DNA from 3 places in the Aquamicrobium segne genome. Region 3 is predicted to be linked to each of the others. Evidence: riboswitches for the same ligand, from Rfam matches in the RefSeq annotation. Region 3 holds a riboswitch; each other region holds the start of a gene.
What was found. Region 3 has a riboswitch for thiamine pyrophosphate ahead of thiB (thiamine ABC transporter substrate binding subunit). Riboswitches for the same ligand answer to the same signal wherever they lie in the genome.

Region 1: linked by a shared signal. The riboswitch ahead of thiD (bifunctional hydroxymethylpyrimidine kinase/phosphomethylpyrimidine kinase) and the one ahead of thiB (thiamine ABC transporter substrate binding subunit) in region 3 are both predicted to bind thiamine pyrophosphate.
Region 2: linked by a shared signal. The riboswitch ahead of ACFPLB_RS03300 (ABC transporter permease) and the one ahead of thiB (thiamine ABC transporter substrate binding subunit) in region 3 are both predicted to bind thiamine pyrophosphate.

The regions. Positions count from the first base shown of each region.
Region 1 is NZ_JBHSLL010000052.1:1,792-12,002, reverse strand. It holds gene ACFPLB_RS14115 (HesA/MoeB/ThiF family protein) at 1-98, opposite strand, end outside; gene ACFPLB_RS14110 (thiamine phosphate synthase) at 95-691, opposite strand; gene ACFPLB_RS14105 (thiazole synthase) at 688-1,452, opposite strand; gene thiS (sulfur carrier protein ThiS) at 1,456-1,650, opposite strand; gene ACFPLB_RS14095 (FAD-dependent oxidoreductase) at 1,647-2,624, opposite strand; gene thiD (bifunctional hydroxymethylpyrimidine kinase/phosphomethylpyrimidine kinase) at 2,629-3,462, opposite strand; TPP riboswitch at 3,484-3,589, opposite strand; gene ACFPLB_RS14085 (mechanosensitive ion channel family protein) at 4,147-5,391, opposite strand; gene ACFPLB_RS14080 (universal stress protein) at 5,519-6,397, opposite strand; gene ACFPLB_RS14075 (heavy metal translocating P-type ATPase) at 6,411-8,372, opposite strand; gene ACFPLB_RS14070 (universal stress protein) at 8,510-8,974, opposite strand; gene ACFPLB_RS14065 (ATP-binding protein) at 9,084-10,211, opposite strand, start outside.
Region 2 is NZ_JBHSLL010000012.1:23,857-34,067, forward strand. It holds gene ACFPLB_RS03270 (HesA/MoeB/ThiF family protein) at 229-1,185, opposite strand; gene ACFPLB_RS03275 (thiamine phosphate synthase) at 1,182-1,778, opposite strand; gene ACFPLB_RS03280 (thiazole synthase) at 1,775-2,539, opposite strand; gene thiS (sulfur carrier protein ThiS) at 2,544-2,741, opposite strand; gene ACFPLB_RS03290 (FAD-dependent oxidoreductase) at 2,725-3,714, opposite strand; gene thiD (bifunctional hydroxymethylpyrimidine kinase/phosphomethylpyrimidine kinase) at 3,711-4,526, opposite strand; TPP riboswitch at 4,601-4,704, opposite strand; TPP riboswitch at 4,889-4,991, shown strand; gene ACFPLB_RS03300 (ABC transporter permease) at 5,187-5,966, shown strand; gene ACFPLB_RS03305 (ABC transporter substrate-binding protein) at 5,992-6,915, shown strand; gene ACFPLB_RS03310 (VpsF family polysaccharide biosynthesis protein) at 7,056-8,423, shown strand; gene ACFPLB_RS03315 (acyltransferase family protein) at 8,413-9,501, opposite strand; gene ACFPLB_RS03320 (BaiN/RdsA family NAD(P)/FAD-dependent oxidoreductase) at 9,649-10,211, opposite strand, start outside.
Region 3 is NZ_JBHSLL010000050.1:20,509-30,719, forward strand. It holds gene ACFPLB_RS13310 (putative bifunctional diguanylate cyclase/phosphodiesterase) at 1-1,747, opposite strand, end outside; gene ACFPLB_RS13315 (hypothetical protein) at 1,795-1,971, shown strand; gene ACFPLB_RS13320 (hypothetical protein) at 1,974-2,174, opposite strand; gene ACFPLB_RS13325 (M48 family metalloprotease) at 2,260-3,711, opposite strand; gene thiQ (thiamine ABC transporter ATP-binding protein) at 3,916-4,653, opposite strand; gene thiP (thiamine/thiamine pyrophosphate ABC transporter permease) at 4,650-6,317, opposite strand; gene thiB (thiamine ABC transporter substrate binding subunit) at 6,293-7,288, opposite strand; TPP riboswitch at 7,332-7,448, opposite strand; gene ACFPLB_RS13345 (thiamine diphosphokinase) at 7,534-8,178, shown strand; gene ACFPLB_RS13350 (ABC-F family ATP-binding cassette domain-containing protein) at 8,180-9,997, shown strand; gene ACFPLB_RS13355 (hypothetical protein) at 10,013-10,211, opposite strand, start outside.

The DNA.
Region 1 (10,211 bases), on a different contig from region 3:
CCACCTGCACCCACTACCAGCAGATGCGCAGCGCGGATGCGAGCCTGTCCGTGGCGCCCAACGCCAGACAAGATCATCTGACGAGCATAGCGGCTCATGTCACTACCTGCAGCCATTCGCGCACACGCCCTTCGGGGTCGGGGTTCCGCGTAACATCGGTCACGACCGAGACCACATCGGCCCCCGCGGCAAAAGCCGGCGCGGCGCGTTCAGGCCGTAACCCGCCGATGGCGACCAGCGGCGTATCGTCAATTCGCGCTCTCCATTCGGTCAGCTTTTCCACGCCTTGCTGATGCCATTTCATCTTTTTCAGGATCGTCGGCCAGATCGGGCCCAGCGCTATGTAATCCGGGCGCAGGGCCATCGCCCGAGCCAACTCATCCTCATCATGTGTCGAGACACCGAGCTTCAGTCCGGCCGCACGGATGGCGCCCAGATCGGCCGTGTCCAGATCCTCCTGACCCAAGTGAATCCAGTCGCAGCCTTCATCAATGGCTATGCGCCAGTAATCATTGACAACGAGAGTTGCACCATATTCCCGGCACAGAATTTGTGCATAGCGAATCTCGGCGCGGGTTTCTGCCTTCGATCGCTCCTTGACCCTCAGTTGCACAAGCTTCACACCAAGCGGTAGCATCCTCTCCAACCACTCGGATGAATCAAAAATCGGATAAAAGCGCGGCAATCTCATGTCAGAAACGCCTTGCCGATGACCGGGGTTGAAGGTACGGCCATATCAATCGGCTCTATTGGCTCGGCGATGAATGCCGCGCGCCCGGCCTGAACAGCCAGTGCCATCGCTTGCGCCATAGCAACCGGATCACCTGCCTTGGATACGGCCGTATTCAGCAGCACAGCATCAAAGCCCAACTCCATTGCCTGTGCGGCATGTGAAGGCAGACCGATTCCGGCATCAATGACCATCGGAACATCAGGGAAATGCGCTCGAAGGCTGCGCATTGCCCGTACATTGCTGATCCCCAGCCCCGACCCAATCGGCGCTCCCCACGGCATCAGTATCTGACAGCCTGCGTCAAGCAGCCGATCGCATACAATCAGATCCTCGGTGCAATAAGGAAAGACCTCGAAGCCATCGTCGGCCAGGATCCGCGCTGCCTCAACCAGTCCGAACACATCGGGCTGCAGCGTATCTGCATTGCCGATTACCTCCAGTTTAATCCACCTGGTATCAAACACCTCGCGCGCCATGTGGGCGGTAGTGACTGCCTCTTTGACGGTATGGCAGCCCGCAGTGTTGGGCAGGATGTGAACGTCCAACTCGCTGATCAACTGCCAGAAGGCTTGCCCGCCACCTTGTTCTCGCCGCAGGCTGACAGTAGCAACATCAGCGCCCGAGGCGCGAAAGGCATCGGCAAGTATAGACGGTGAAGCATAGCGAGCCGTGCCCAGCATCAAGGCGCTGTCCACTTCAACCCCGTAAAAGCGCGGCATTGATTAGCCTCCCTGCATAGGAGCGACGACCTCAATGCAGTCGCCATCAAAGATCTGGGTCGTGGCGCGGTGTCCGGCAGGCACGAAATCACCATTGCGCGCGGTCGCAACCTTGCCGTCAAAGCCGTTCTCCGTCAGCAGACCGGCGAGTGTCGTAGCAGTGGTTTTGCGAGGTTCCCCGTTGAGAGTGATATTCATATCCGATCAGCCTCCATAAACTCTGGGATAGTGCCGGTTTCGAGGTGTTCCGCGACCATCGTGGCAACGGCAGGTGACAGAAGAAAACCATGGCGATAAAGACCGTTCACAAACAGTGTGTCGCCATGGCGCCGCAACCGCGGCAGATTATCTGGAAAGGCTGGACGGGCATCAGCGCCGGTTTCCAGTACTTCGGCTTCACCAAAAGCCGGATGCAAGGCATACGCCGCTGTCAGAAGTTCCAGCATCGAGCGGACGGAAACTACGCCACGTCGATCACTTTCGATCATCGTCGCGCCCACCATGAAGATTCCATCTCCACGTGGGACGATATAGATAGGATTTCGAGGATGCAGCAGCCGTACCGGGCGCGACAGCGTCAGATCAGTGCAACGTAGAACTAGCATCTCGCCGCGCACGCCGCGCAGATCATGCAACTTGTCTCGCGCGGCAAGGCCGCGCGCATCAATGATCAGATCCGGGATAGTCGCAGGAGGCTCACGGTAAAATGGCACGCCTTTTGCTTCCAAATTCTGCTGCAGTTGACGCAAGGCGTCTCGCGGAGAGAGGTGCGCCTCCCTTTCATAAAACAATGCTGCTTTGGAGCGTCCAGCCAGATCTATTTCTAGTGCTGCAATGTCGGGTTCGTTCAACAGACGATGTCCGTGCGTGCGCCGGGCAAAGCGCATCAACTCACCGCGGTCGCGGGACAACGCTAACACGAGTGTGCCGTTATGACTGACGCAACCGGTATTCCGCTCCCACCAATCAATAGCGGTGACCCCATGCCGCTCGACTGGCTCCTCAGATGACTCGCGCTCACACCAAGGGGCCAGCATGCCGCCTGCCCACCACGAACAAGCATGAGGGCCGGGACTGCGTTCGGGGTCGACGACTTCAACACTATAGCCGCGTGAGGTCAGTTCGGTTGCGACCACCAGCCCCATGACTCCCGCTCCAAGAATACGGATCATCTCGTCACTTCCATTGCGCATAGAAGTGATGCACGGGACCGTGGCCCGAGCCTATTTCCAACTGGTCAGCGGCGGCAATTGCACTTTGCAAATAACTATGCGCACCAATAACTGCATCAGGCACATCCAAACCCTGCGCCAGACCCGCTGCGATAGCGGCTGACAGCGTGCAGCCTGTGCCATGCGTATTGGATGTAGGGTTGCGCATCGCGGTCAGGGAATGAAGCTTCGGTCCGATTAATATATCGGTACAGATCGGACCTGCAGCATGGCCACCCTTCATCAGCACCCATTTCGGCCCGAGTACCAACAGCGCCCGGCCCTGCGCCTCCATTTCTGTCGGATCTCCGGCAATTGAGCTATCAAGGATTTCGGCAGCTTCAGGCAGATTCGGTGTCAGGATTGAGGCTATTGGCAGCAATTCCGACTGCAACGCCGCAATGGCTTCCGCTTCAAGCAATCGGTCACCGGATTTGGCAACCATAACCGGATCAAGCACTATAGGCAGGTCGCAGTCGCGCAGGCTTTCCGCGACTGTGCGGATCAGCTCGGGCTGGCCGAGCATGCCGATCTTGACAGCTGCAACCGCCAGATCTTCGAAGACCGTCTCGATTTGCGCACGCACAAGCGATGAGGGCATGGCTTCAATCGCCGTTACCGCAACGGTGTTCTGGGCCGTAATCGTGGTTAAAACACTGGCACCATAAACGCCTAGCGCCGAGAACGTCTTGAGGTCGGCTTGAATGCCCGCCCCTCCGCCGCTGTCGGATCCCGCTTTGGTCAATGCGATTGCTGTCACGTCGCCCCCACTTAGACCGACGGATTGGTACGGGGGCATTGCCCGGCAAAATTGCCGCGCATCGTTTAACTACCCGTTCCCTCCGCCGGCATTACCCGGATCAGGTTCGATGGGTCGGCTTGACGCCTCTCAGCCCGGATCACTCAGGGCACCCCAACGAGTATGTATGCACACACTATTGGAGAAATTTGCGAATGGCAAGGGGCGTAAAAATATCAGAGATATTCCAGTAATTTTCCTTTATGAATACCTCTATCGTTAATTGCGCATATCAGTCTTATTTTCTTGAAGTTGCTATAGACATCTCATCTTTACATGTAGTGTACGGCCAATTATTTGCCTTAATCAGTCGAGCCGACCTTGAGTGACATCGCTTAAACTGCAACAAGACCTGCCTTTTAATACATCCCTGAGCTGGGCACCCGCAAAATCCTTCTACGAATTTTGCGAGGCGTAATACCAAAGGTCCTGGATGTTGCCCCATCCAGGACGCCTCAATCGCCGGCGCGGCCCATCCGGGCCGCTTGGCTTTCGCGCCAGCGGGCGCGGCGCGCGGTCGCGCGCTCCAACGGTCAATCATATTGACCGTTGGTATAACGGGTGCTCGTTGAATCCCTCTTGTTCTCCAAACGACGCCGTTGTGTCCGTGTCATTTTGGGATAAGCAGCTCTACCGCCGAGGTTTTGCGGGCATCCAGCTGGTGGCCGTTATCAGTTTCTCTCGTCAATTCATCACATGCGTCCTGTCGACTGGCTTGGTTCGTGACCAGGAACGAATATCGGTGCCACTTGGGTTCTGGAAAACGGATAAGCCAAACTCCGGGAGGAGTGCGAGCAGATGGTCAAATATGTCTGCCTGGATCCCTTCATATTCCACCCACGCGATCGTGTTAGCAAAACAATAAAGCTCCAGCGGCAGCCCTTCAGGACCTGGCTCGAGTTGTCGCACCATTACGGTCATATTCTTATGTACCCTGGAATGATTGCGCAAATATGCATCAACATAGGCACGGAATGTACCGATATTCGTGACACGGCGCGTGTTCGCCGGCACTTGCGCGCGCGTACCCAGCCTGGAGTTCCACTCATCCAACTCTTCGCACTTATTCGTTAAATACTCTTCCAGTGGCGCAAAGGAGACGAGCCTTTCCAGATCGGCCTGGTCGAGAAAGCGAATGCTGGTCTGCTCCAGATTGAGTGAACGCTTGATTCGTCGTCCGCCTGATTCCTGCATGCCTCGCCAGTTCTTGAACGGCTCTGTCACCAGTTTGCGGATGGGAAGTGTGGTTATGGTCTTGTCAAAATTCTGCACCGTTACCGTGTGAAGCGCTATTTCGAGAATGTTGCCATTGACATCCAGACTCGGCATCTCGATCCAGTCTCCCACCCGCACCATGTCGGTGGAAGAGATTTGAATTCCGGCAACCAGTGACAGGAGAGTGTCCTGAAAGATAAGTATGAGCACTGCGGTTATCGCGCCAAGACCAGACAGAAGGAGTATTGGAGAGCGGTCTGTGACAACCGCGATAATCAGAATTGTTGCAAGGATGTAGATCGCAATTTTTGCGACCTGAATGTACCCCTTGATCGGCTTCAACCTGCCTTGAGGGCTACGATGATACACAGTGTCAATAATATTTACTGCGGATGCTATCGCCAGCGCCACTGTCAGGATAATGAACGCACTGGCAACATTTCGGACGATGGCCACAACAGCGTCCGGCAAATCTGGCACAAAGGCGATACCGCCTGCGATGAGCAGAGCGGGAATGATGTTGGCCAATCGTTCAATGACACTGTGGCGGCGAAGTTCCTTGTCCCGACCATAGGCGGTTTTCGCCAGGATGCGCTTCAGAACACGTAGCAACACCGCTTTGACCAGGAAATTCGCCGCAAAGGCAGCCAAGACGAGAACAGCCAGCAGCGCGAATGAAGAAAGCCAAGAGTGGCTTTGAAAAAACAAGTCGATAGTTTTCATGGCAAACTAAATAATTCTCGTAGTATCATCGCTTACCGGATCAGATTTAAATGGAAGCGTGTTGTTGACGGAGCACGAACAACCAAGGATATATTTTGGCACCTTCTGACATATCGATCTAATGCGACATAAGAATGGGGACCGGACAATTCTCCAACAGAGAGCGCGTCATTCCTCCGAGGATTGCCTGGCGCAACCGCGAGTGTACAAAAGCGCCCATGACAAGTAGGTCTACCTGCTGGTCAGTGACAAATTGGCGAATAGGGAACCCTTCGTCCTCGCCCGGGACAGCGGCAATAACAGATATCTCCGACCCGATCCCATATCGAGATAAATACGTCACGAGTTCGTCGGCGGACCGAAGTCCCTCTGACCCTTTCGTATCAATAACGGTGGCGATTGCGACATGATCTGCCCCGAGAAACAAATCCAGCCCATCCCGAACCGCACGCGCCGCCTCGGCACTTCCATCCCATGCGATCATCACCCTCCGGGGAGTTTCAAATTTGTCGTCCGGGGTGATCAGCACCGGACGACCCGAATCGAACAGCGCATGCTCGATCGCTGTGCGGGCCCTGCTGGAATCAGATGGGTCAGGGGCTTGCAGCACTGTCAGGTCATGCAGGCGTGCCAACGCAATGAAACGAGAATACCGGCCGTCGAACGGTGAATGCGCATGTTCGACGTCGATAGGCACGCCGAGTTCGCGCGCTCTTTGCTGGACGACCTGGGCGATCTGGCCGGACCGTGTCTCAATACGGTCCGTCTCCTGCGCAATCCAGATAGATGACGAGCCGAGCGTCAACGGAAAGGGCTGCAACAGGACAGGTGCGAACACACAGACCGTCACCCTGGACTGATACGCCCGGGCGAGGCCCAGTCCATAATCAAGCACCGGGCCGGGCATCTCGTCATCACCGGAAAGTGCCACCAGCAGGTTTTTCAGTCGGTTGTTCTGGGTCATGTCTTCCATATTCCATTGAAATATCGCCGTCATGGCGCGTTTTCGATCAGCTGGCTTTCTCGGGAACCTTGCCGTGCGCGGCTTGTTTTGCGGATGTTGACAATCGCCGGCCTGCGCTTGGCGGAGTGAGGGAGACGGCTTTGCCGGTATCCTTGCGAATACGATCCGACAACAGGCGCAATCCGTTCAGCACGACCAGGACGGTTCCGCCTTCATGGCCGATAACCGCCAGCGGCAATGGCAGATCGAAAAACAGGCCGCCGGTGACAAGCACCACCATGGCGCCAATGGCGACGGCGAGGTTCTGCCGGATAATGACCGCGGTGCGACGCGCCAGCCGATGTGCGTGGGCGAGCCTTTCCATATCTTCCGAAAGCAGAGCCACATCTGCCGCCTGGAGCGCGACCTCCGAGCCTGCCGCGCCCATGGCGATGCCGACATCGGCGCGGGCAAGTGCGGCAGCGTCGTTCACGCCGTCGCCCACAAAGGCGACCTTGCCGCTTGCCGCCAGTTCGCCGACTTCCTGCACCTTGTCCTGAGGCAGCATCTCGGCATGGATTTCGTCCGGCTTCAGTCCAAGCTTGGCGCCGATGCGTAGCGCCACCGGCCTGCGATCTCCCGTCATCATGACGATTCGGCGTACGCCGCTGTCGCGCAGGGCGACCAAAGCGGGAGCGGAGCTGTCCCTGGCCTCATCCGCTACGCTGACTGCGCCCAGCACAGTGGCACCACGCCCGAGAAAAATTACCGTTTGGTTGTTGCCGACGATCTTCTGCAACTCGGGCCGATCGATTCGTGCGCCCATTTCATCAACCAGATACGAGTTGCCGGCCCATACTGGGCCAAGCGCGTCGAACCCTTCTATTCCGACACCTGGTCGAGCGGTCACGTCGACCACATCTGCTATGTTGAGATCACGGGTCGCCACCTCCCTGCGGATCGCAGCGGCGATATGGTGTTCCGAATGCACTTCGAGGCCACCGAGCAGCGACAGGAAGCGGCTTTCGTCGCCGTCCAGCGCGACCACCTGCGTCACCTCTGCGCGGCCGGTCGTCAAGGTCCCCGTCTTGTCGAACGCGAACGTGTCGACGGCCGCGAGCGTTTCGAGAGCGGCACCCCCCTTGAAAAGCACGCCGCCCCGTGCTGCGGCCGACAGGGCCGACAGGATGGCAGCGGGCACCGATATGACGATGGCGCAGGGGCTGGCCGCGACCAAGAGCGTGGCGGCCTTGTAGAGCGCCAGCTCCCAGTCTCGTCCCAGCCAGTAGAAGGCAGCGAAGGCGACCACGGCACCCGCCAGGACCGCAATGGTATAGCGCTGGCCGAACCAGGAGCTGAACCGCTCGGAGGGGGCCTTTGTGGCCTGCGCCTCGGTCACCAGCAAGATCATGCGGGCAATCGTGCTCTCGCCAACCGTCCTGGTGACCGACACCTCCAGCACGCCGTCGAGATTGACGGTGGCCTCGAATACCTGCTCGCCGGGCTCCTTGGAGACGGGCATGGATTCGCCAGTGATATTGGCCTCGTCGATGCCGCCACGCCCGCTCATGACCACGCCGTCGGTCGGCACTCGTGCGCCGGGGCGCAGTACCACCACATCGCCGACGGCAAGTTCGGCCGCCGAAACCTCATCGACCCTGCCGTCCGTGCGCTTGCGCAGCGCCGTTTCCGGCCGAAGCGCCATTAGCGCCTCGATCGCGCGGCGCGCGCGCCCCAGCGCCCGATGCTCCAGCGTGGTGGAAATGCTGAAGAGTGTCAAAAGCACGGCACCCTCGAAAGGCGCGCCGACCACGGCGGCGGCGATCGCCGCGACGACCATCAGCAGGTCGATGTCGAGGATGCGTTCCCGCCAGAGCGCGACCAGCGCCCGCCATGAGGCCGGCATCCCGCCGGCAAGATAGACGAGTGCCAGGCCCAGCGGGCCAAGGAAAGCCAGATCCCCGCCGAACAGCCACCTGCCGGCGCTGGCCAGAACCATTCCCAGAACGGTTGCCAGGGACAGCGCCATCGGAAAATCCAATGATAAAGACTGCTTCACATCATTCTCTCACTTGCCTTGACGGGAGTTACCTCAACCCAGAGATCCGGCATTGCCCGTCGCGTAGCATTCTCGCTTTGCCTGATCTGCATTGCAGTTCGTTGCATCTAACGGACAACGATGACTGGCATCGAGGCCCGGGCCAGGACATCTGCTGTCTGGCTGCCAAGAGCGATGCGGCTCATACCGGTGCGGCCATGCGATGCCATGACGATCACGTCGCAGCCATATTTATCAGCGCTGTCCAGGATGGCGGGCGCCGCCAGCCGATCAGGCACATGCACGGCCTCGATCTCGATCCCCAATTGCCCGGCACGTTTTATCACAGGCTCAAGAATAGCCTGTGCGGCACGGCGCTGAGTCTCTTCATAAGCTTCCATTTCGGCCGCATCGGGCGTCCACAACTCGAAGGAATAAGCAAATTGGCCACCTGGAGCCTCCGTCGAGGTCATCGTCGTGACCCGTGCACCATGCAGCCTGGCCAGAGCAAGGCCATGTGCCACACCGGCCTGCGACAGTTCGGATCCGTCTGTGGGAAGGAGTATATGGGTGTACATAACAAAGTCATCCATAGTTTTACAATCCAACTTGCCGTCAATTGCGTTGCTTTTTTGCGCCTTAAAGGCGCAATCTTCAAACCTTGATATGATCATGTTTTTCGTACATTTTAATGTGGTTCTTCTACTTTCCTGCGCTTGAGGGAGCGATTGGTGCATCGCTGACTTTTAGCGAAGAATTTCCGAGCGCTTCGCAAACAACGACCCGGGCTTCAAAGCCGTCCTCGTGCCCCTCCCGCGGTGACCGCAGTTCGATCCGACCGCCGATGCCGGCAGCGATAGTCCTGGCGATAGCCAAGCCGAGGCCCGCGCCATCGGCCTGCGCCCGGCCCCGCTCGAACGGTTCGGCCAGGCGGGCAAGGAGATCCGGCGCAACGGCTGGTCCGGCATTGGCAACGCACAACTCGCCATCCGCTGCCAGCGTCACCTGTACCGGTTCTTGCTGCGAGCCGTGCTTCAGCGCGTTCTCGATAAGGTTCCGCGCCAGGATCGCGAAGGCATCGGGGTCGATATGCGAGAGTGCGGGAACATTGGGTAAAACCAGCTCGATGCGGCCAGCATTGTCTGCGCTCGCGGTCATTTCGTTCACCACCATGCGGAGAATAGCGGCGAGATCGGTCGGCTCCACCGTCCGAAGCCGCGCCCCTTCGGCTCTCGCCAGTTGCATCAGCTTTTCCGACAGCCTGGAAAGCCGGCGCAGGGCCGCCTCGATTTCGCGGGCACGGTCGCGCGCGGCCTTGTCCGATGTTTCGATGATCAGCCTTTGCGTTTGCGCAAGCGCCGCCGCGACCGGCGTGCGCAGTTCATGCGCGGAATTGGCGGCAAAGCTGCGTTCGGCTTCCAACGTGCGCCGGAGGCGCTCCAGCAAACGATTCACTGCCAGCGCATTCGGCAAAATCTCCGAAGGTAGGCCTTGTGCGGAAATGGGTGTCAGATCGCCTGCACCCCGGACCTCGATGTCCGAGCGGAAGCGCCGGAGCGGCACCATCGACAGGCGCACGACAGCCCATACCCCGATCAGGCCGACAGGAACGAGCAGGCCGAGCGGCAGCGCCAGTCCGAGCAAGGTCTGCCATGCCACCGCGCGCCGCCGCGCCAGCGGCTCGGCGACGGAAATGGTGACCGTGCCCTGAAGTGCCGCGTCGGAATAGATGCGGTGCGTGGGAGTATTCGCAAATCCCATGCCCATGAATGGCGGAAAGGCGGACAAATCGGCCTTGTGCGAGCGCAGCAGTACCCGACCTTCCGCATC
Region 2 (10,211 bases), on a different contig from region 3:
CGAAGCCACTTGACTTACGCCTGCCTTCGGAGGGCAGCGCTCTATCCAGCTGAGCTACGGGTGCATGACAATATGCACGACCTCTTAGACGAAGCCGTCCAAGGCTTCAATGCAGAAAGTGTAAATTATCCAGCGGCACAGGTCACAGGGTCTAAACTTGTCGGTGCCCATGGAGAGTGATGAGGGTTTGGAGTGAATCATCGTCCAGTTTTTCCTGGCAGGAGCACGTTATTGATACAGTGCCAGTAGCGCCACCTCCCCCTGCCAGCGTTTACTCAGGCAATTGGCTGCACGCCAGGCCCGTAACCCTGAGCGGCAGGCGATTACGGCCCGCTTGTTGGCATCTGGTAATGGGCCAATCGTGCCGTAATCCGGCATGCGCAAGGCATCGGGCGTAGCAGGCCGGGGAGCTTCATTGCTGGTTCGCAAGTCAACGACCATATCGTCCGGGCGCAAATCTTCAATGGCGATGAAATGCGGGCCGGGTATTTCCGGCGCAGTATCGAACCGAAATTGTGAAAATCGCATTGCCGCATCCATGCGGATTAACTGGCCCAGCGGCGATGGCGTCATGCCCAGCAGATGACTGAGCGCCATGCGAGACTGTATGCAGCCTAAGGTTCCAACGATTGGCCCCAACACGCCTGCTGTGGCACAGGTTGCGCTGGCGTCGGTAGGATCGGGAAAGATTGCCCGCAAGCTGGGCGCCCCGCCACAATAGCCGCCAACATAGCCTTCAAGCCCAAGGGCTGAAGCCGAGATCAAAGGGGTGCGTGCCGCCAGACAAATGTCGGAAAGTGTGTAGCTGACGGCATGGCTGTCGGCGCAATCCAGCACCAGATCGGCTTTTGCCACCAGTGCAGGCGCATTGGCAGGTGTCAGCCATTCCAGAATCGGCACAATTTCAATCGTGCTGTTCAATTTCTGCATCGCTTGTTGCGCAGCTATTGCCTTGTGCTGGCCTGTTTGATTTTCACGATAAAGCGGTTGGCGGTGTAGGTTGGATATCTCGATCACGTCCGGATCGACCACTGTAATGTGCCCCACGCCAGCGCCGGTCAGATATTGCAGGACTGGCACACCCAGTGCTCCCGCACCGACCACCAGCACGTGGGCTGTTTGCAGTTTCTTCTGCCCGTCAAGGCCGATTTCAGGCAAAATTGTCTGGCGGGCGTAACGGTTCATTGCGCCACCTTTAACCATTGGCGAATGCGCTGTTCAGGATCGGAGTTTAGCGTGATGTCGGTAACTGCCGAGACGACATCAGCGCCAGCGTCAAAAGCCTGCACTGCGCGTTCCGGGGTCAGGCCGCCAATGGCGATCAGCGGAATATTGCCGATCAGCCGTTTCCATTCACTGACACGCTCCAGCCCCTGCTGCTGCCATTTCATCTTTTTCAAAATTGTCGGCCAGACAGGCCCAAGCGCGATATAATCAGGGCTTAGCGCCAGCGCACGATCGAGTTCAGCATGGTCATGGGTGGAGACGCCAAGCCGCAATCCGGCCTTTCTGATTGCAGAAATATCGGCAGTGTCCAGATCCTCCTGGCCCAGATGTATGAAGTCGCAGCCAAGCTCAATCGCCAATTGCCAGTGATCATTGACGATGAGTTGCGCTCCATGCTCTGAGCAAAGCTCGCGTGAGCGGATCAGCAGTTCGTGCAGTTTTTTGGGGGGCGTATCCTTGATACGGATCTGCACCAGCTTGATTCCCAGGGGCAACAGCCGGGCAAGCCAGTCTGGATGGTCGAAGATGGGATAAAATTTGGGAAGCTTCATTGTAGGACTGCCATGCCGATAAGAGGGGTTGAAGGGGCAGCCATATCGCGCCGCTCTATGGGACTGGCGTTAAAGGCAGACTGGCCGGCCTCTATCGCCTGCGCCATCGCACGCGCCATGGCAACGGGGTCGCCAGCCTTGGCGACAGCCGTATTCAAGAGCACTGCATCATAGCCAAGTTCCATTGCCTGTGCCGCATGGGATGGCAGGCCAATTCCTGCATCCACGACCAGCGGCACATCCGGAAAATGCGCCCGAAGCGAGCGCAGCCCATAAGGGTTGTTCAGCCCTCGGCCCGAGCCGATGGGCGAGCCCCAGGGCATCAGCACCTGACAGCCCGCATCCAGCAAACGTCCACAGACGGACAGATCCTCTGTACAATAGGGAAAGATCTGAAAACCGTCTTCGGACAGGATGCGTGTGGCCTCAACAAGGGCGACAACGTCGGGTTGAAGCGTATCATGATCGCGGATGACTTCCAGTTTGAGCCATGCCGTATCAAAAACTTCCCGCGCCATATGGGCTGTGGTTACGGCCTCTTTGACCGAATGACACCCGGCGGTATTGGGTAAAACCGTCACGCCAAGATCGCGGATCAGCGCATGAAAAGCCTGACCCTGACCACCTTCGCGGCGCAGTGAAACGGTTGCGATGCCAGCTTTGGATGCTTCAAACGCCTGGGCCATGATTTTGGGTGAAGGATATTGTGCAGTGCCCAGCATCAGCGCACTGTCAAATTTCTTGCCGTAAAAGACAGGCATTTTATCATCCTCCCTGCATGGCGGATAAAATTTCAAGCGTGTCGCCCTCTGTCAGGCTTGCTGTGCTGCGCTGCGGGGCTGGCAGAAACTCGCCATTTAATGCGGTGGCGACACGGGCTGTTTCCAGGCCGATTTCGACAAGCACATCAGCGACTGTCAAAGCCTTAATGTTCCGCTTTTCTCCATTAAGGATTATGTTCATCCATCAACTCCGGTATCTGGCCTGTCATGATATGATCAGCAGCCATGCGCGCCACGGCAGGGGCCAGAAGATAGCCGTGACGGTAAAGGCCGTTGGCAAAAAGCCTGCTGCCGCGGCGGCGCAGATGCGGCAGGTTGTCGGGAAATGCGGGGCGCGCATCCGCACCCATCTCAAGAATTTCAGCCTCGGCAAAGGCCGGGTGAAGCGCATAGGCAGCCGATAGCATCTCAATGGCGGCGCGTGCGGTGACGCAGGTTTTTGCGCCGGTCTCCAGCATGGTTGCTCCCAGCATATAGACGCCATCGCCACGCGGAACGATATAGAGTGGAATGCGCGGATGCAGCAGACGAATGGTGCGGGTAAGCTGTAATTCGGGACAGCGGATGACCAGCATTTCACCCCGCACGCCGCGCAGATCGACAAGCCTGTCGCGGGCTGCAAAGCCACGAGCATCGACGACCAGCCCTGTGGATATATCGAGGGCCGCTTCGGTCTGGATCAAAACGCCATGGTCTTGCGCTCTTTGTTGCAGCGCGTGCAAGGCCTGCCGGGGCGTAAGGTGAGACTCGCTGCGATAGAACAGGCCCCGTTGAAAGCGCGCTTCAAGTTCGGGTTCCAGTTCAGCAATATCCTTGGCATTGAGCAATTCGTGATTGCGTGTCAGCCGGGCAAAGCGGTCCAGTTCCGTATGGTCACGCGCCAAAGCCAGCACCAGCGTGCCGGTGCGGTGCAGTTTTGCGCCCATGCCCTGCCACCAGCCTGCTGCTTCTTGCCCCAAACGGATGACCGTATCCCCGGCACTTTCTGCTTCGCAGAAGGGGGCGAGCATTCCCCCTGCCCACCAACTGCAACAATGGGCGTCAGGAGGGCCTTGCGGATCGTGGATAACGCACTCGACACCGCGTCGCGTCAGTTCGGCCGCGATGGAGAGCCCCATGACGCCCGCACCAAGGATTGTGATGGGGCCGTTCATGCCTTGCTCCACATGGCATGGAAGTGATGCACTGGCCCGTGGCCGGAACCGACATTCAAATCATCGGCGGCAAGGATGGCGCAATGGAGCCAGTCATGCGCCTGACGGATCGCCTTTGTCATGCTCATGCCGCTGGCAAGCCCCGCAGCAATAGCTGAAGAAAGCGAACAGCCCGTGCCATGGGTGTTTTTCGTATGAATACGGGGGGCGCAGAGAGCCATTTCATCTTCGCCCAGCAACAGATCGGTGCAGGTTTTGCCCGCGGCATGGCCGCCTTTCAGCAGAACATGGCGAGGCCCCAGAGCAAGCAGCGCCTGCCCCTGATTGCGCAGTTCATCATGGGTCTTGGCCTGTTGAATACCAAGAAGATCGGCGGCTTCAGGCAGATTGGGTGTGAGCAGGCTCGCCAGGGGAAGCAGATTTTCCCGCAGTGCGCTTATGGCTTCTGAAGGGAGCAGTACGTCGCCGGATTTGGCAATCATGACCGGGTCCAGCACGATTGGCGTTGAACGCGCTGCCAGATGGTGACGCAGCCTTGCCGCCACTGCTTCAATTGCCTCCACACCGCCAACCATCCCAATCTTGATGGCTGATATGTCGAGATCACTAAAAGCCGCATCGATCTGGGCGGAAATCATGGCTGGAGAGACAGGCTCGATGGCCTCGACACCATGTGTGTTTTGCGCGGTAATTGCAGTGATTACCGATGCACCATAGACGCCAAGTGCTGAAAAACTTTTCAGGTCGGCCTGTATCCCGGCGCCGCCGCTGCTGTCAGATCCTGCAATTGTCAGTGCAATGGCTGGCGCCATCTTCTTCCCTTTCATAGCCCTGGTCGTGGCATGGGAAGGAGGAGATTGCGCGCAATCCTGAAATGAATCCGGATGCTGGCACACTCTACACTTTCCTACGCCGGCATGACCCGGATCAGGTTCAATGGGTCGGTGCGATGCACCTCTCAGCCCGGTTTGGGCACCCCAATGTATGAGTCTTGGCCAGAGCTAAGGCGATATGAACTGGAAAAGCAAGTGGGTATCAGCCGCGCCGATGAACAAGAGCTTGGTCCTCTGCTTCTGGAGAATCTTGCAGCCCGGCGCCTCTTCAATTTCGAGCGGGTCGTCTGGTGCAGGACAGGCGCCTGCTTGACCGGAACAGTTTTGAAGCTATAGTCGCGCTGAATTCCGAGGGGTGCGCCACACGGCGCTGAGACGGCGATGAGCCGGACCCTTGAACCTGATCCGGGTCATGCCGGCGTAGGAACGGAACAAGGGCCATTCATGGCGACCTGATTTCCTCTCTTCGCTCCACCTGGATCTCCGAGTATGGCGAGAGCATTTCTTGTTTTCACAAAAACAGATGAAATGCTCTAAGCTCTTGTTTTAATCGCATTTATGCGATGCCAGATGGTGCCATCTGTGCTCACAAAATGTGCTAGGGGGGATCAAAATGCTACTTCACCTTTCAGGTCGATCATGCAAACGATGCGCTTCCTAGCGGCTCGTGCAGCATTGCCTGTTTTGGGCTTTCTGTTTGCCTTGTGGCAGTCCCTGATCTGGGTTTTTGGGCCGCCGGCCTATATCCTGCCGGCCCCCACAGATGTGCTTGGCGCATTCTTGCGACAGCCGAACTATCTTCTGGCCAATAGCTGGGTAACGCTTGGTGAGATTGTGATGGGGCTGCTTGCAGGAACGCTCCTTGGTGTCCTGATAGCCCTTTGCATGGCCGCTCTGCCGCGTTTTGGCCGCCTGGTCTTGCCCATGGTTCTTGTGCTGCAGGCCTTCCCCGTCTTTGTCATCGCGCCACTTCTGGTGCTGTGGTTTGGCTTTGGAATGGCCTCCAAAGTGGTGATGACCACCCTGATCATCTTCTTTCCTGTAGCTTCTGCCTTTGCCGATGGTTTGCGCCGCATACCTTCGCAGGTCCTTGATGCCGCAGCGACGACCGAGGCAAACCACTGGCAGACGCTGGCTTACATCCGCATCCCGCTTGCCTTGCCCTCGCTCGTCTCAGGCTTGCGCATTGCCGCGCCGCTTGCGCCGCTCGGAGCGGTAATCGGAGAATGGGTGGGCGCATCAGCGGGGCTTGGTTTCGTCATGGTGCAGGCCAATGCACGCATGCAAACAGATATGGTTTTTGCCGCAATGGCAATCATCGCGCTGCTTACCCTGATGCTGCGCAGTGCCATCGACCGGCTTGCACCTCTGCTCACGCCATGGTGCGCAGACCACGACTTTTCCCCATCACAACAATAATGGAAGCGCCATGTTTCGTTCTGCAATCCTTTCTATCCTGATGAGCCTGGTGATCATGAGTAGCGCCCAGGCGCAGGAAAAACTTACAGTCCTGCTCGAATGGTTCGTCAATCCGGACCATGCGCCTTTGGTTGTGGCGCAAGAACTCGGGCTGTTTGAAAAAGCGGGGCTGGACGTTGAGCTTCTTCCCCCTTCAGACCCCTCGATTGTGCCGCGTGCGGTCGCGTCGGGACAGGCGGAAATTGGAATCCACTATCAGCCAAACCTCTACATGGATCATGCTAAGGATGTGCCGCTCATTCGCTTTGGCACGCTTGTGGAGACACCGCTCAACACGCTCACCGTTCTGGCGGATGGGCCGATTTCAAGCATCAAGGATCTGGAAGGCAAGCGCATCGGCTTCTCCGTTTCGGGCTTTGAGGACGCCATGCTCGGCCGCATGCTGGATGAGGCCGGTGTTGACAAGAGCAGCGTGGAACTGATCAACGTCAATTTTGCGCTGTCACCTTCTCTCATCAGCAAGCAAGTCGATGCAACGATAGGCGGCTTCCGAAATTTCGAGTTGACGCAGATGCGCTTGGCTGGCCATGAGGGGCGCGCCTTCTTTCCCGAAGAGCATGGGGTGCCGGTTTATGACGAGTTGATCTTCGTTACCCGCCCTGATCTGGTCAAAGACAGTCGGCTCAAGCGTTTTTTGAAAGCTGTCGAGCAAGGCGCTGTTCATCTCACCAACCATCCGGAAGAGAGCTGGAAGCTTTTTATCCGCGCATATCCTGATCTGGACGATGAGTTGAACCGTCAGGCGTGGCTCGATACTCTGCCCCGGTTTGCAAAAAGGCCCTTTGCTCTGGACTACACACGCTATGAACGGTTCGGCGCTTTTATGGCTGCGAGCGGTCTGATCGAGTCAGCCCCACCCGTCGACCGGATCGCCGTAGAACTGCGATAAAGCCTGCCTGACGTGCAACATGTCCGCTCTGGGACAGATTGCACATTTTATCGATTCGAAACTTTCGCCGGGCTAATATCAAGCAGTTTTTCCATTTGTGGATCAGAGCGAAAAAGAGCGGAATGACGGCAAAGCAGACCATGGGTAGGGTATCGCTGGACCATATGGGGCCAACCAGTGCGAAGGGGCGCGGCCTTGTCGATGCGCTCGTTTTCATGGGTGCAGTTGCGCTGTTTTCCCTTTCCGGTTTCGCGCTGGAGTTTTTTGGCATTCCCTACTATTCATCAGGTGGTTCGATCATCACCAAGATTCATCCTGCCACCTATCTGTTTGTGGGTGCGCTTGGTCTGGCTGTGATCGCCAATCCCAATCCGGCAGGCTATCTGTTTGGCCTCATGACACGATGCCTCGGGTCCGTCTTTCTGCTTGCGGGCTCCGTTCTTCTGTGGATTTTCATTTCCCGCTATAAGGGCGATCAACCGACCTCCTTCCTGATCGACTCAATCATGGTCGCCGCAATCATCTGCATGCTGTTTGCTGATATGGAAAAGCGTGCGCGCCTCAATATTGCGCGTGCCATTCATATCCTTATGGTTGTCAATTGCTGCCTGTCGATCGTTGAAGGCCTGTCAGGCTGGCGGCTGTTTCCCTTTATACTGGGCGATATCGAACAGGAGTGGGAATATCGGGCAACCGCACTGCTGGGGCACCCTTTGATTGGCGCCCTGACAACGGGTGTTTATACCATCGTTTTGATGACAGTACGCGACGTGCGCGGCCTTGGGAAACGCTGGCGCTTGCCGATGATCCTGCTATGTCTGGTAGCGATGCCGTTCATTGGCTCCCGGGCGTCGTTTGCAATCGTTTATGCAACCGCAGCCGTGGTTGTCGTACTGCATTTTGTTGGCTTTTTGCGTGGGAGTCCGGTCAGCTTGCGCAAGTTGACGGCGGTACTGCTGCTGCTTCCGCTTTCTGTCCTTGCGGTGCTCGCCATCTACCAGACGGGCATTTTCGATAATTTCATCAACCGCTTTATCGATGACGGAGGCAGCGCCCGGACCCGCTTCGATCTGTTCAATCTGTTCAGGGATCTCAGCCTGCCAAACCTGCTTACGGGCTATCGCATGGTTAATCTCGACACCCAGATACGGCTTAGCGGTCTCTATGAAGGCATCGAGAACTCATGGGCAGGCCATGCTGCACGTTATGGCATCGTGATAACGATTGTGCTTTGGTGTGGTGTTGGCGCCTGGTTTATCGATATGTTGCGGTCGGCGGGAAGAGGTGCGCTCCTGCCTCTTGCCTATATTTTTCTTATTCTGTCCACCACCGTGGGCATCAGCGGCAAGACCAACATGATGAGCCTTCCCCCTCTTGTCCTGCTGGCATTGATCGGCACGCCGCTCTGGCCGCGCATTGCCCGCACACAGGCTCCTGTCTCTAACGATATTCTGATGCGGATCGGCTGCGGCGCCCCGCTCGAAGGCCCCCGCGGCTTTAGCTCTTGAAAGCTCCATGGCTTCGTTGATCAATGATCGGTTGCTTTGCTGAAAAATGCAGACGCAGCATTGAAATCAAGGGGCGCTCGACAATCAAATGAGCAAGACATCCACATATGATTGTTCCGATGAAAACCAGCAGGAAAATCAGTTCTGCAGGCATGGGCGCATATTCAGAAATCTTGATGAGGATTTTTGCTAATAATCCAAGTACAGCAATGTGGGTCAGGTAGATCGAATAGGATGCGTCTCCGATTAGGTTCAGCACTGCCAGCTTTGACGGCCACTGTCTTGCCGTCTCCAGAGTGGCTGCGCCTGTGATAGCCAGCCCAAAGGCTACCGCATAACCAAGCTGAACGTGAGCGTATGCAGCGCCTTTGCTTTCCAGCGCATACAGTGTGGCCAGCAGCAAGAGACCTGCCGGAAATGCCCATTTGACTATATTTTGTCGACCATGCTTCCAGCCCAGATAAGCGAGCATCCCAACGAGAAAATTCAGGTTCAGTGGCGAAAAATATGCTGTCCACGGCGTCATATCTTCAAATTCAGGGTACTCGCGCACCATGAAACATGCCACCATCCACATGCTGAAGATGATTATTCCCCATCGTTTGTTGGCTATAAGCAGAGAAAACATCAGATAGAAGGCCAGTTCGTGGACCAGCGTCCATGCCGGTGCGATCGGGAAAGTGAACTTATCAAGGCGTACAAGGAAGATCGTGGATATCCATTGGTCCCATGTTTCTGGAATGGTTGCGCCCGACCCAAAACCCAGCGCCACCAAAGTGCAGAAAACCCCAACATAGACCCAATAGACAGGAAACAACCGGATGAACCTCCGGCCTAGATAATTGCGGAGGCGATCAGGGCGATCAATGTCATGGTTATGAGCAAAAACAATGATGAAGCCCGACAGCACAAAAAAGAAATCGACCCCAAGATTTCCGCGCCATGTATAGTCAGAAAATAATTCCTGCCCAAGATAACGCGGCAGGGCAAGCATGATTGATAAGTGAAACAGGACAACAGCCATAGCGGCAATGCCACGTCCCTGTTGTAATGAAAAAAGCTGTCCCTGACGCTTCATGGCCCCCGCCCGCAAAAATACTGCTATCCATTTTCCAGCACGCGGAAGGATAAAGCAGAAACGGTTAAATAATTACGTTTTAGCCGCATTTGTGTGACGCCAGATGTAACCATCTGTATTCACAAAATGCTCCAGGCAGGTGGATAATCAACTGGCGGCTTTGTCGGCAATTGCGGTGCCTGCCGCCCAGCCGGAGGCCCAGGCCCACTGGAAATTATAGCCGCCAAGCCAGCCGGTCACATCCACGACCTCGCCGATGAAATACAGGCCGGGCAGTTTTTTTGCCTCCATGGTGCGCGAATTCAGCTCATTTGTATCGACACCGCCAAGGGTGACTTCCGCAGTCCGGTAGCCTTCCGTGCCAATGGGATAAAGCTCCCAGTTTTGCAGAAACCGGGCAATTTCAGCCAGTTTCTTGTCGGATGTTTCCCCCAATATTTTGCCCCATTCCTGTGTTTGCGCCAGATGAGCAACAAGGCGTCGAGGCAGGATTTCACCAAGTGCGGTTTGAATGGTTTGGCGGGTGTTTGCCCGTTTTGCCTGATAAAGCAGTGCGCCAATATCTGTTTTCGGGCAAAGCGCAACCCGGATGGGGTTTGTTTCGCGCCAATAGGAAGAAATTTGCAAAATGGCCGGGCCAGAAAGGCCGCGATGGGTGAATAAAAGCGCCTCCTCAAAACCTGTTTTGCCACAGGAAATGCGCGCTGGGG
Region 3 (10,211 bases):
TGGCCAGATCGATAACGGCCTTGACCAGCAGACGGTTTTCGGGGGTTCCGGCAAGATCAACGGTAAAGCTGCGGTCAATCTTGATCCGGGACAAGCGATGATCCTTGAGTGAGGCAAGCGAGGAAAAGCCGGAGCCAAAATCATCAAGGGCGATGGAAATGCCTGCTTTTGCCAAATATGTCAGCTTTTCCTGAAGATGCTCGCTATCGACAGGTGCTTCTTCGGTAATTTCGATTTCCAGCATCGAGGATGGCAGGCCATGCGCCTCAAGTCCGTCAAGGATCAGGGTATCGATGTCGGGGGCTTCAAGTTCGCGCGGCGAGATATTGATGGCAACGCGAATATCGGACCGCCCCTGATGGCGCAGCCTTTTTATCATGGTGCAGGCGTTTAAAAAGACTGTTTTGGTCAAAACCGGCAACAGGCCGGTGACATGTGCAGCGGTGATGATTTCAGGCGGGGCGATCGATCCATGGTCAGGGTGGTGCCAGCGCAGCAGGCTTTCAAAGCCGATGACCTTGCCGTTTTCCAAGCGGATGACCGGCTGATACCAGTTTTGTAGCTGGTCTGTTTCCAGGGCTGCCTTCAGATCGCGTTCAATACATTGCTGGCGACCGAAACTTGTTTCGAGCTCGGCGTTGAACATATAAAACTGGTTGCGGCTGTGGCGCTTGGCGGCATGGAGGGCATATTCAGCGCGCAACAGCATATTGGTCAGATCGGTCTCCGGCGTTACATAAATGCCGATGGAAGCCCCCAGGTGAACGGAACTGATACCCTTATAGGGACAGGAAAGAGAGGCAATGATCCGGCGCGCCAGTTCTTCAGGTTCGGGTGATTGACCATCTACCAGCACCAGCGCAAATTTATCGCCGCCTACACGGGCCAGAATGGGGCTGGCAGGAGCCTCGGTTTCGACCCGGTTTGCGATTTTGGCCAGCAGCTTGTCGCCGATACGGTGGCCATAGGCATCATTGACAGATTTGAACCCGTCCAGACCGATCAGCATGACGGTGAAGAGACTGTTTCCGACGGGGTCCAGCGATTTGACCGCCTGTTCCAGTCCACGACGGTTGAGCAATCCGGTCAGCGGGTCTTCCCGCGATTTTTTCTCCATCTCGGAGGCGTGTTGCCTGGCCTCGTATTTGAGGCGGCTTATTTCCCGAAAGCGGGTCTGGCCAAGAAAGGAGCTTTTCGTCATCCCGATGAAGAAGAGCAAGGTTGCGGCGGCCATCACATAGCTACCGGTGCCGCCATTCAAGATCATATACACTATAATCGTCAGCAGTGGCGGGGATATGAACAGGATCGGCAATGCAGCATAACAGCCGCTATAAGATACAGAACCTGCCGAAACGCCTGTCAGGATCAGAAGATAGACAGGCGCTTCAGGAGATGTGAAGCCTTGTGCCAGAACGGCGACATATGCCCATATGATACCCGCTGACAGCGCCAGCAGCTTATAGCTGTTGAGCCATTTGTTCAAAGAGTGCAGGTCAGCCTGCTCAAGCGCTTCTGCCTGGGGCTGCTTCAGCGCCAGAAAGATGCGTGTGCCATTGATGATATTGATGAGCACAAACCATAGCACGACATCCCAGGCAAAATCCGAGATGAATGTGGTGATGACGATCAGCAGCGACAAGATTGTGCTGATGGGCATTGAAATGAGCAGGCTGCTGCGCAGATCGGTAAGCTGATCGCGGAGAATGCCTGTTTCTACTCCGGTCTGTTTGCTCCGAAACGGCATCGTGCCCCTGAGGTTTGAAATTTGCTGTCGGGTCGTAGGGTCAGGATTTGATCAAATTAACAGGTCCTGACCCTAAGCAGACGAATTTCTTATTAAGGCGTAGCTTACACTCCATTGCAAGCGGGCAGAAGATGAAAAGTGGCGAAAATATGTTTTTGTCGGGGAAAATTTCTTTGAGCAAGAAGCAGCAGCGCCAGGTTGCCGCCATCTGCATTCAAAAATGAGCTCAGACCGGGTCTGAAAGCGTGTTTTCAATGGCTGCGATATTCAGTTCCAGATAAGCAACACGCTGGATCGTGCTGTTGCTGGGCAGGGAGCCGCTTGTGGCTGCTGCCAGCAACAAACTTGCCTGTTCCTTGCGCAGAGATTGCGACAAGGCTTCCAGTTGGGATTTTTCTTCATTGGTCATAGTGATGCGTATAGCCATATGGAGGCTGCCGCTCAAGCTGCCTGCCACCCAAAACCGGCAAGTTCATTACATAAAGGGTTAATTTTGCTGAAATTTACCCCGATTACCTGTCGGTGACGATTTTAACCTTGTCCCCGGCTGAAAGTGCAGCCCCCGGTCCAAGCGCATTGAGAACCCGAAACAGGTCGAGCTTGCGATCAACGCCCACCATCTGTGCAGCCAGCGTGCCCATGGTCTGGCCGGGTTTGACAGTGACGACTTTGATCCGCAGCGGCTGGAGCGCATTTTTTTCAGCCTGTGTCAGAAGGCGAAAAGAGCTGCTGACGGACTGCGCCACGCTGCCAAGAGCGGTGCTGGCTGCCGGGGCTGCAGTCAACAGCCGGTAAACCTGATTGCCGGCGCGGATGACGGTGACATCAAATTGCCAGCCTTCAGCGCGCGCTTTGGCATTTGCTGCCGGATTGCCGTTGATGGTTGTCTCTTGCACACTGGATGCGTCAAGCCCTGCCACCCAGCCGCTGCGGATATAGTCTGCCAGTGAGCGACCGGGGTCGAGGGCAACACCATCAAAGCGAACGGCCATATCGCCCGGCCCGGTTGCCGTGACAGCCGCTGCCGTGTTGTCAATCATGAAGCCGTCGGGGACTGAAAATGAAATGCCGAGCTTCGGGTGCAGAAAATCATTGCCGCGCACATAGCCTTCTTCGGGCGTGTCGCCAAAAAGCAGGCCGTCAATACCGGCAAGGTAGCTGTCGCGGTCGCGTGTGCCGACGCCGGGCTGGCCGAATTGACGGGCATGGCGCAAGGCCAGTTCAATGCGCTGCGGTGTGTTGGGGTGTGTGGCCAGAAAGTCGAGGCTGGCATCGGTTGCCCCGGTGACAGATCGAAAATCCGTATAAGCCGACATGGATTGCAGGAAGCGGCTGGAGGCATAAGGATCATAACCTGCCTCGCCCAGTGATTTGATGCCGATGACATCGGCTTCCAGTTCCTGATTGCGCGAGAACTGGGCAAGGCGCAATTTGCCGCGAATAAGTGCGGCCTTGGCGGCAGGGTTGTCGCCCAGCACGTCGGCGACGACCTTGGTGGCAAGTCCTGCCTCGGCTTCCAGCCGTTGCCGCTGCAAGCCGTGATTGGCGGTGACATGGCCCATTTCATGGGCGACCACGGCTGCAAGTTCTGACGAATCATTGGCCAGCGCCAGAAGGCCGCGGGTGATGTAGAGATAGCCGCCCGGCAGCGCAAAGGCGTTGACATTGGGTGAGTTTAAAATGGTGATGCGGTAATTCTGGCCCGGATTGGCCGAAACCGTGGTCAGGCTGCCAATGACCTTGGCCACCATGCGCTCCAGCTTCGGGTCGGAATACTCCCCGCCATAAGTGGCCAGAATGCGCGGGTGCTGGGCGCGCGCCAGTTCGCTCAGCTTGTTATTGGCGGTGACATTGTCCACGGTGACCGGCTTTGTGGAAGGCCGGAAGGCGGATTCCTGCATATCAGGCGGCACGATGGCCTGACAGGCGCCCAGTGCTGAAGCTGTCAGGGCCAGCATCAGCATCTGCAGCGAAAATGGCTTTCGGTCAGGCTTCAGAGCGGGCAACAGCGGGATTTCCTTCCTCAACCGGGATCAGCAAGATTTACAGCAATAGACAGGGTCTGCCGTGATTCGACCGATCCTGCCATAGTTTCTGACGTTTCCATGATGCTAAATTATGTCTGTAATACGGGCAAACAGTCCAGCCGGAGTATTTTATCTGCAAGATCAACCGGCTTGTTGTGTGCCTATATAGCGCTGGAAAGCCTCTGGACCAGCCTTGCTGAAGAAATCCTGCACCGGGCCCTGCGCCACGACATGGCCGGTCTCGATGAAAATCATGTCATGTGAAATACGTTGCGCATCCTCGGGCTGGTGGGTGACGAACAGCACGGTCATGGCGCGTTCCTTTTGCAAGGCGGCAACGAGATCCAGCATATCTTCGCGCAAGGCAGGCCCAAGTGAGGCGAAAGGCTCGTCCAGCAGCAGCACGGGGCGCTCACGCACCAGAACCCGCGCCAGCGCCACCCGCTGGCGCTCGCCGCCTGAAAGTTCGCCGGGCAGCCGCTTGTTCTTGGCCTCCAGTCCGGTGCGCGCCAGCGCGTCAATGATTGCAGCATGGTCTGCCTTGGTCAGGCGCAGGGAAGGGGAGCGACCCAGCCCGACATTTTGCTCGACATTCAGATGCGCAAACAGGTTGTTTTCCTGAAACACCATCGAGACCGGCCGCCGGGCCGGACTGTCATGGGTGACATTCCTGTTCCCGATCAGAATATGACCGGAAGCAGGCTTTTCAAAACCGGCAACAAGATTGAGCAGCGTGGATTTGCCTGATCCGCTCGGCCCCATAATGGCGGTGACATGGCCTGCCCGACAGGTGACGTCAAATGAAAATACACCCTCGCCATAGCTGAAAATCACCTTGTCCAGCTGCACTTCAGCGGGAGAGGAGGCAGAAGATTTCATGGCCGTTTTTCCCTTTGCCAGGCGGGCGCCAGCCTGGCAGACATAAACATGAGCGCCAGACAGGCCAGCCCCAGAATGAGCGCCAGCCCTGCCGCATCGCTGGTGCGGTAACTGCCCATGCGCTGCAATAAAAGATAGGGCAGGGTCTGCACCGCATCTGAGCCGAAAAGTGCAATCACACCAAGATCGCCCAGTGACAGCGCCATGGCAAAAGCCGCAGCCGTCGTCATTGGCCGGCGCAGCACCGGCCAGTCGATCAGCCGAAACCGCACCCAGCCAGCAATGCCAAGCTGGGCACATAAACGCTCATGGCGCGCACTTGCCGCATCATGGGCAGGGCGGATGGCTCGGATGGCAAAGGGCATGGCCATCACCGCATTGACGGTGATGACCAGTATCGGGGCAAGCGCAAACACATCAGCCACATGGCGCAGCAGGATGAACCAGCCAGCGCCAATGACAATGGGCGGCACCACCAGCACGAAGCTGGCACCTGTATCGGTGGCATAGTGCAGCAATGGGTGGCGCGCATGGGCAGGGTGTTCCAGCGCCTGTCGAGCCATTACCAGCGCCAGGGACAGGCTGGCCGCCAGCAGTGCGGACAGCATGGCCAGAACAAGGCTGGTAAGGGTTGCGCGTTGCACGGCAGGGTCCATGACAAGACGGCCAAGATCTGCTTGCAAGCCAGCCGCCACCATGGCCGCCATTGGCCCGGCAACAAACAGCACCGCCAGCAGGATCAGGACGCTGTTGAAGACTGTTTCGCTGGTTGCCGTGACAATAAAACGGCGCGGGGCAACGGAAAGATTGATTTGCGCCTGTGTATTGGTGCCCAGCCTTGCCAGCACAAAGACGATGGCAAGCGTCAGGGCCACCTGCAATGCGGTCAGCACAACGGCCCGGGCCGGGTCGAAATCAAAGCGCAATGCCTGATAGATCGCCACTTCCAGCGTGGTGGCGCGCGGGCCGCCGCCCAGTGTCAACACGATGGTGAATGAGGTGATGCACAGCATGAACACCAGCCCGGCAATACCCGGCAGCGCCTGCCGCAGCCTTGGCCATTCAATCAGCCGGAAACTGGCAAAAGCACCCATGCCAAGCTGGCTGGCCAGCCGCCATTGATCTGTGGGAACGGTTTGTAATGCTTCGACAAACAGACGTGTGGCCAGTGGCAGGTTGAAAAACACATGGGCAACCAGAATGCCGGAAAGTCCATATATGCCCGGCCATTCTCCAGCGCTGAATGTTGAAAAAAGCCCGGCAAAATAACCGGAACGACCATAAAGGGCGAGCACGCCAAGGGCTGCGACAAGGGAGGGCAGCGCCAGAGGCACGGCAAAAAGTTGCAGGATCAGCCCGCGCCCCGGAAAATCGGGAAAGCGCGTCAAGGCCCGCGCCACCAGCAGGGCAGGCGCAATCGATAGCAGGGTGGAAAGGAGCGCCTGCCACAATGTGAAGCGGGCAACCCTGATCATATAGGGATCAAAGGCAGCAAGCGCGCCTGAAAAATCCTGCACACCCTCAAGCGCCAGACCGGCAAAAGCCCCGCCAATCAGCGTTGAAATTGCGGCAAGTGCGACAAGCCCGGCAAGAATGCGCGGATTGCCTGTTATGGACGAGATTTTGCTGGCCAAGCTGGCTACCTGCTCATCACGCCCAGCCATTCATCGACCCAGGCTTTGCGATTGTCGGCTACTTCCCGAGGGGTAAATTGCAAGGTTTTGGCCGGTTTCACCAGACGGTCAAAGGTGGGGTCAAGCGGTGTGCTGGTTTTTCCCGCCGGATACATCCACTGGGTTTGCGATACCGTATCCTGAAAGCCCGGTCCGGTCATGAAGGCAAGAAACTGTTGTGCCAGCGGATTTTTGGCGCCGGTCAGGGTCATGCCCGCGACCTCGACCTGAAGATAATGGCCATCGGAAAAACCGGCCGCCTGATAGCGGTCGGACTTGTCGGCAATCATGTGATAGGCAGGCGAGGTGGTGTAAGACAAAACCATTGGCGCTTCGCTCTTGGTGAACAGCCCGTAAGCCTCACTCCAGCCGGGCGTTACCGTCAATATGCGGGTTTTCAGCTTTTCCCATGCCGCATCTGCCTCATCGCCATAGATGGCGCGTACCCACAAAAGCAACCCCAGCCCCGGCGTTGAGGTGCGCGGGTCCTGAATGATGATTTTTTGTGCCGGGTCGCCTTCAACCAGTTCTTTCATGCTGGCAGGCGGGACGGGCAGTTCTTGCGTGTCATAGACCACGGCGAAATAACCATAGTCGTAAGGTAAAAAAGTTGCATCAGACCAGCCGCCGGGAATGTTTGTTTCCATCGTCAGGCCATGGGGCGCAAACAAATTGGTCGCTTGCGCTTCCGCCACAAGATTGGTGTCGAGACCGAGCACAATGTCGGCTTTGGTGGAGGTCCCTTCAAGTTTGAGCCGGTTGAGCAGGGCAACGCCATCGGCCACCGAAATGAAATCAACCTCGCAGCCACATTCAGCTTCAAAATTTTTCTTCACCTGCGGGCCGGGACCCCACTCAGCGGTAAAACTGTCATAAGTGTAGATGGTGAGCTTGTCTTGCGCTGCGGCCGGAGTTGTCGCCAGCAATGTGGCGGACAGGATGGATAATAAAACTGTGCGCATCAACGCCTCCTTAAGGTGGTTTTGAAGGGGCTGAGGCACCGACTGTCCGGCAGCTTCTAATCCCTCCGCCGGTGCAAACCGGATCAGGTTCAGCGGGTTGGCGTGTGACGCCTCTCAGCCGGGCCGCAAATGATTGCGTCCGGCACCCCGTTAGAGCGTTTTACAGATAGGTTGCCCGCTTCAGGCAAGCAAGAGCATTGCTGCATCTTTCGTTCCAGTGATGGGACTGCTAAGGGGCTTGGATCATGAGCCAATATACAATCCTTCTGGGTGGAGAACTTGTCCGCACCCCTGCACTTGATCGCCAGATTGCGGGAAGCCGCATTATTGCCGCCGATTCCGGCATTCAACATGCGCACACCCTTGGCCTTGTGCCCGAACTTTGGGTGGGGGATTTTGATTCTGCACCCGCATTATTGCCACCACATCTAAATTCAGTGCCCAAACGCAGCTTTCCCGTGGATAAGGACAGCACGGATGGGGAACTGGCCGTTGAAATTGCGCTGGAAAAGGGGGCGATCCGGCTGGTTCTGGCAGGCGCCTTTGGCGGTGCGCGTACCGATCACGCCTTTTTGCATCTGGCGCTGGGCTTGCGGCTGGCTGAAAAAGGCATCGATGTGTTGCTGACCAGCGGCACACAGGAGGGCCGACCCTTGTCGCGCGGGTGTTCGACATTTGACTATGCCAAAGGCACGTTGTTTTCGATCCTTGGCTTTTCAGACCTTGCCGGCCTTAGTGTGCGCGGCGCCAAATGGGAACTGGCGGCAGTCAATGTGCCGTTTGGCTCATCACTGACCATGTCGAATGAGGTTTTGAGCCAGTTGACCATTGAACTGGAGCAGGGCTGCGCCATGCTGCTTGCCCATCCATTGCCTGAACAGGGAGGCTGATATGGCCCCGCCGCTTCTCAACCTTGCCGGTGTTTACCTTAGCTTTGGCGGCACGCCGCTGCTTGATGGCGCTGATTTTGCCGTTGGTCCGGGCGACCGCATCGCGCTCGTGGGGCGCAATGGATCAGGCAAATCGACATTACTGAAGATTGCAGCCGGGCTTGCCGAAGCGCAGGATGGCGAGATTTTCCGTCAGCCGACCGCCACCATTCGCTATCTGCCGCAAGCGCCTGACATGGAAGGTTTTGCCACGGTGCGTGGCTATGTCGAGGCGGGGCTTGGGCCTGCCGATGATCCATATCGCGCCACCTATCTTCTGGAGCATCTGGGCCTGACCGGTGAAGAAAATCCGGCCGAGCTTTCGGGTGGTGAGGCGCGCCGCGCTGCCCTTGCCCGCGTCATGGCGCCTGAGCCTGATATCTTGTTGCTGGATGAGCCGACCAACCATCTGGATCTGAATGTTATCGAATGGCTGGAAGAAGAACTGATCCGTTCATCTTCGGCGCTGGTGGTGATTTCGCATGATCGCCGTTTTCTGGAGCGGGTGTCACGCGCCACTATCTGGCTGGATCGCGGCCAGACCCGCCGCCTTGATCGGGGTTTTGCGCATTTTGAGGAATGGCGTGACAAGATTTTGGAGGAAGAAGAGCGCGAACAGCACAAGCTTGGCCGTCAGATCGTGCGTGAAGAGCACTGGCTGCGCTATGGTGTGACCGCCCGGCGCAAGCGCAATGTGCGCCGCCTTGGTGAATTGCAGGCGCTGCGCCAGCGCCATCGCAGCCACAGGGGGGCGGAAGGAACTGCAACCATGGTTGCCAGTGACGCTGCCGAATCCGGCAGGCTGGTGATTGAGGCAAAATCCATCGCCAAGAGCTTTGGCGATCTTAATGTGGTCAGTGATTTCTCCACCCGCATCCAGCGAGGTGACCGCATCGGACTGGTCGGGCCTAACGGGGCTGGCAAGACCACGCTTTTGAAAATGCTGACGGGTGAGCTTGCGCCCGATTCCGGCACTGTGCGGCTTGGGGTCAATCTGGAGATCGCCACGCTTGACCAGAAACGTGAGGCGGCTGACCCGAATGAGACATTGGCCCATTATCTGACCGATGGGCGGGGCGAGAGCCTGATCGTCAATGGCGAGCAGCGCCATGTCGCGTCCTATATGAAGGATTTTCTGTTCAGGCCGGAGCAGGCACGCACGCCGGTGCACAAATTGTCGGGCGGTGAACGCGCCCGTTTGCTGCTGGCGCGGGTGTTGTCGCGCCCTGCCAATCTTCTGGTGCTGGACGAGCCGACCAATGATCTTGACATGGAAACGCTGGAATTGTTGCAGGAACTGGTGGCGGGCTTTGCTGGTACGGTCATTCTTGTCAGCCATGACCGCGATTTTCTTGACCGCACTGTCACCAGCGTGATTGTGCCCGATGGTGAGGGGCGCTGGATCGAATATGCCGGGGGGTATTCCGACATGCTGGCGCAGCGCGGGGCCTCTAAGCTGGAAGATCGCAAGCAACGCTCACGCACTGTCGCAGATGAGGAAAAATCGGCTGGAAAACAGCCAGAGCCAGGCAAGGCCATATCCAGAAAACTGTCTTTCAAGCAGAAATTTGCGCTGGAAAACCTGCCCAAAAAGATCGAGGCGGCAACAGAGGCAATCAATCGGCTGGAAGACAAAATCGCCGATCCTAATTTTTACGAGCGTGATCCGGCAGGCTTTCAAAAGACCATTGCGGCGCTCGACAAGGAGCGGACGGATCTTGCCGCCTTTGAGGAAGAGTGGCTGGAACTGGAAATGCTGCGTGAGGAACTCGAAGCCTGATCCTCGGCTGTCATTTCACTCTGCCGTCTTTTCCTGCCAGGCCTTGATTGCCTCATCAAACACCTTGTCGCCTGGAATGCCTTTTTCCATGGTCAGCAAAGCGCGGCGTCCCGATTTATAGATGACGGGAATATCGATCCATTCCCGATTGCGAAAGAGCGCCATATTGGCATCTTCATCGGCCTTGGTGTCATTGAGCGCCACCAGAAAATAG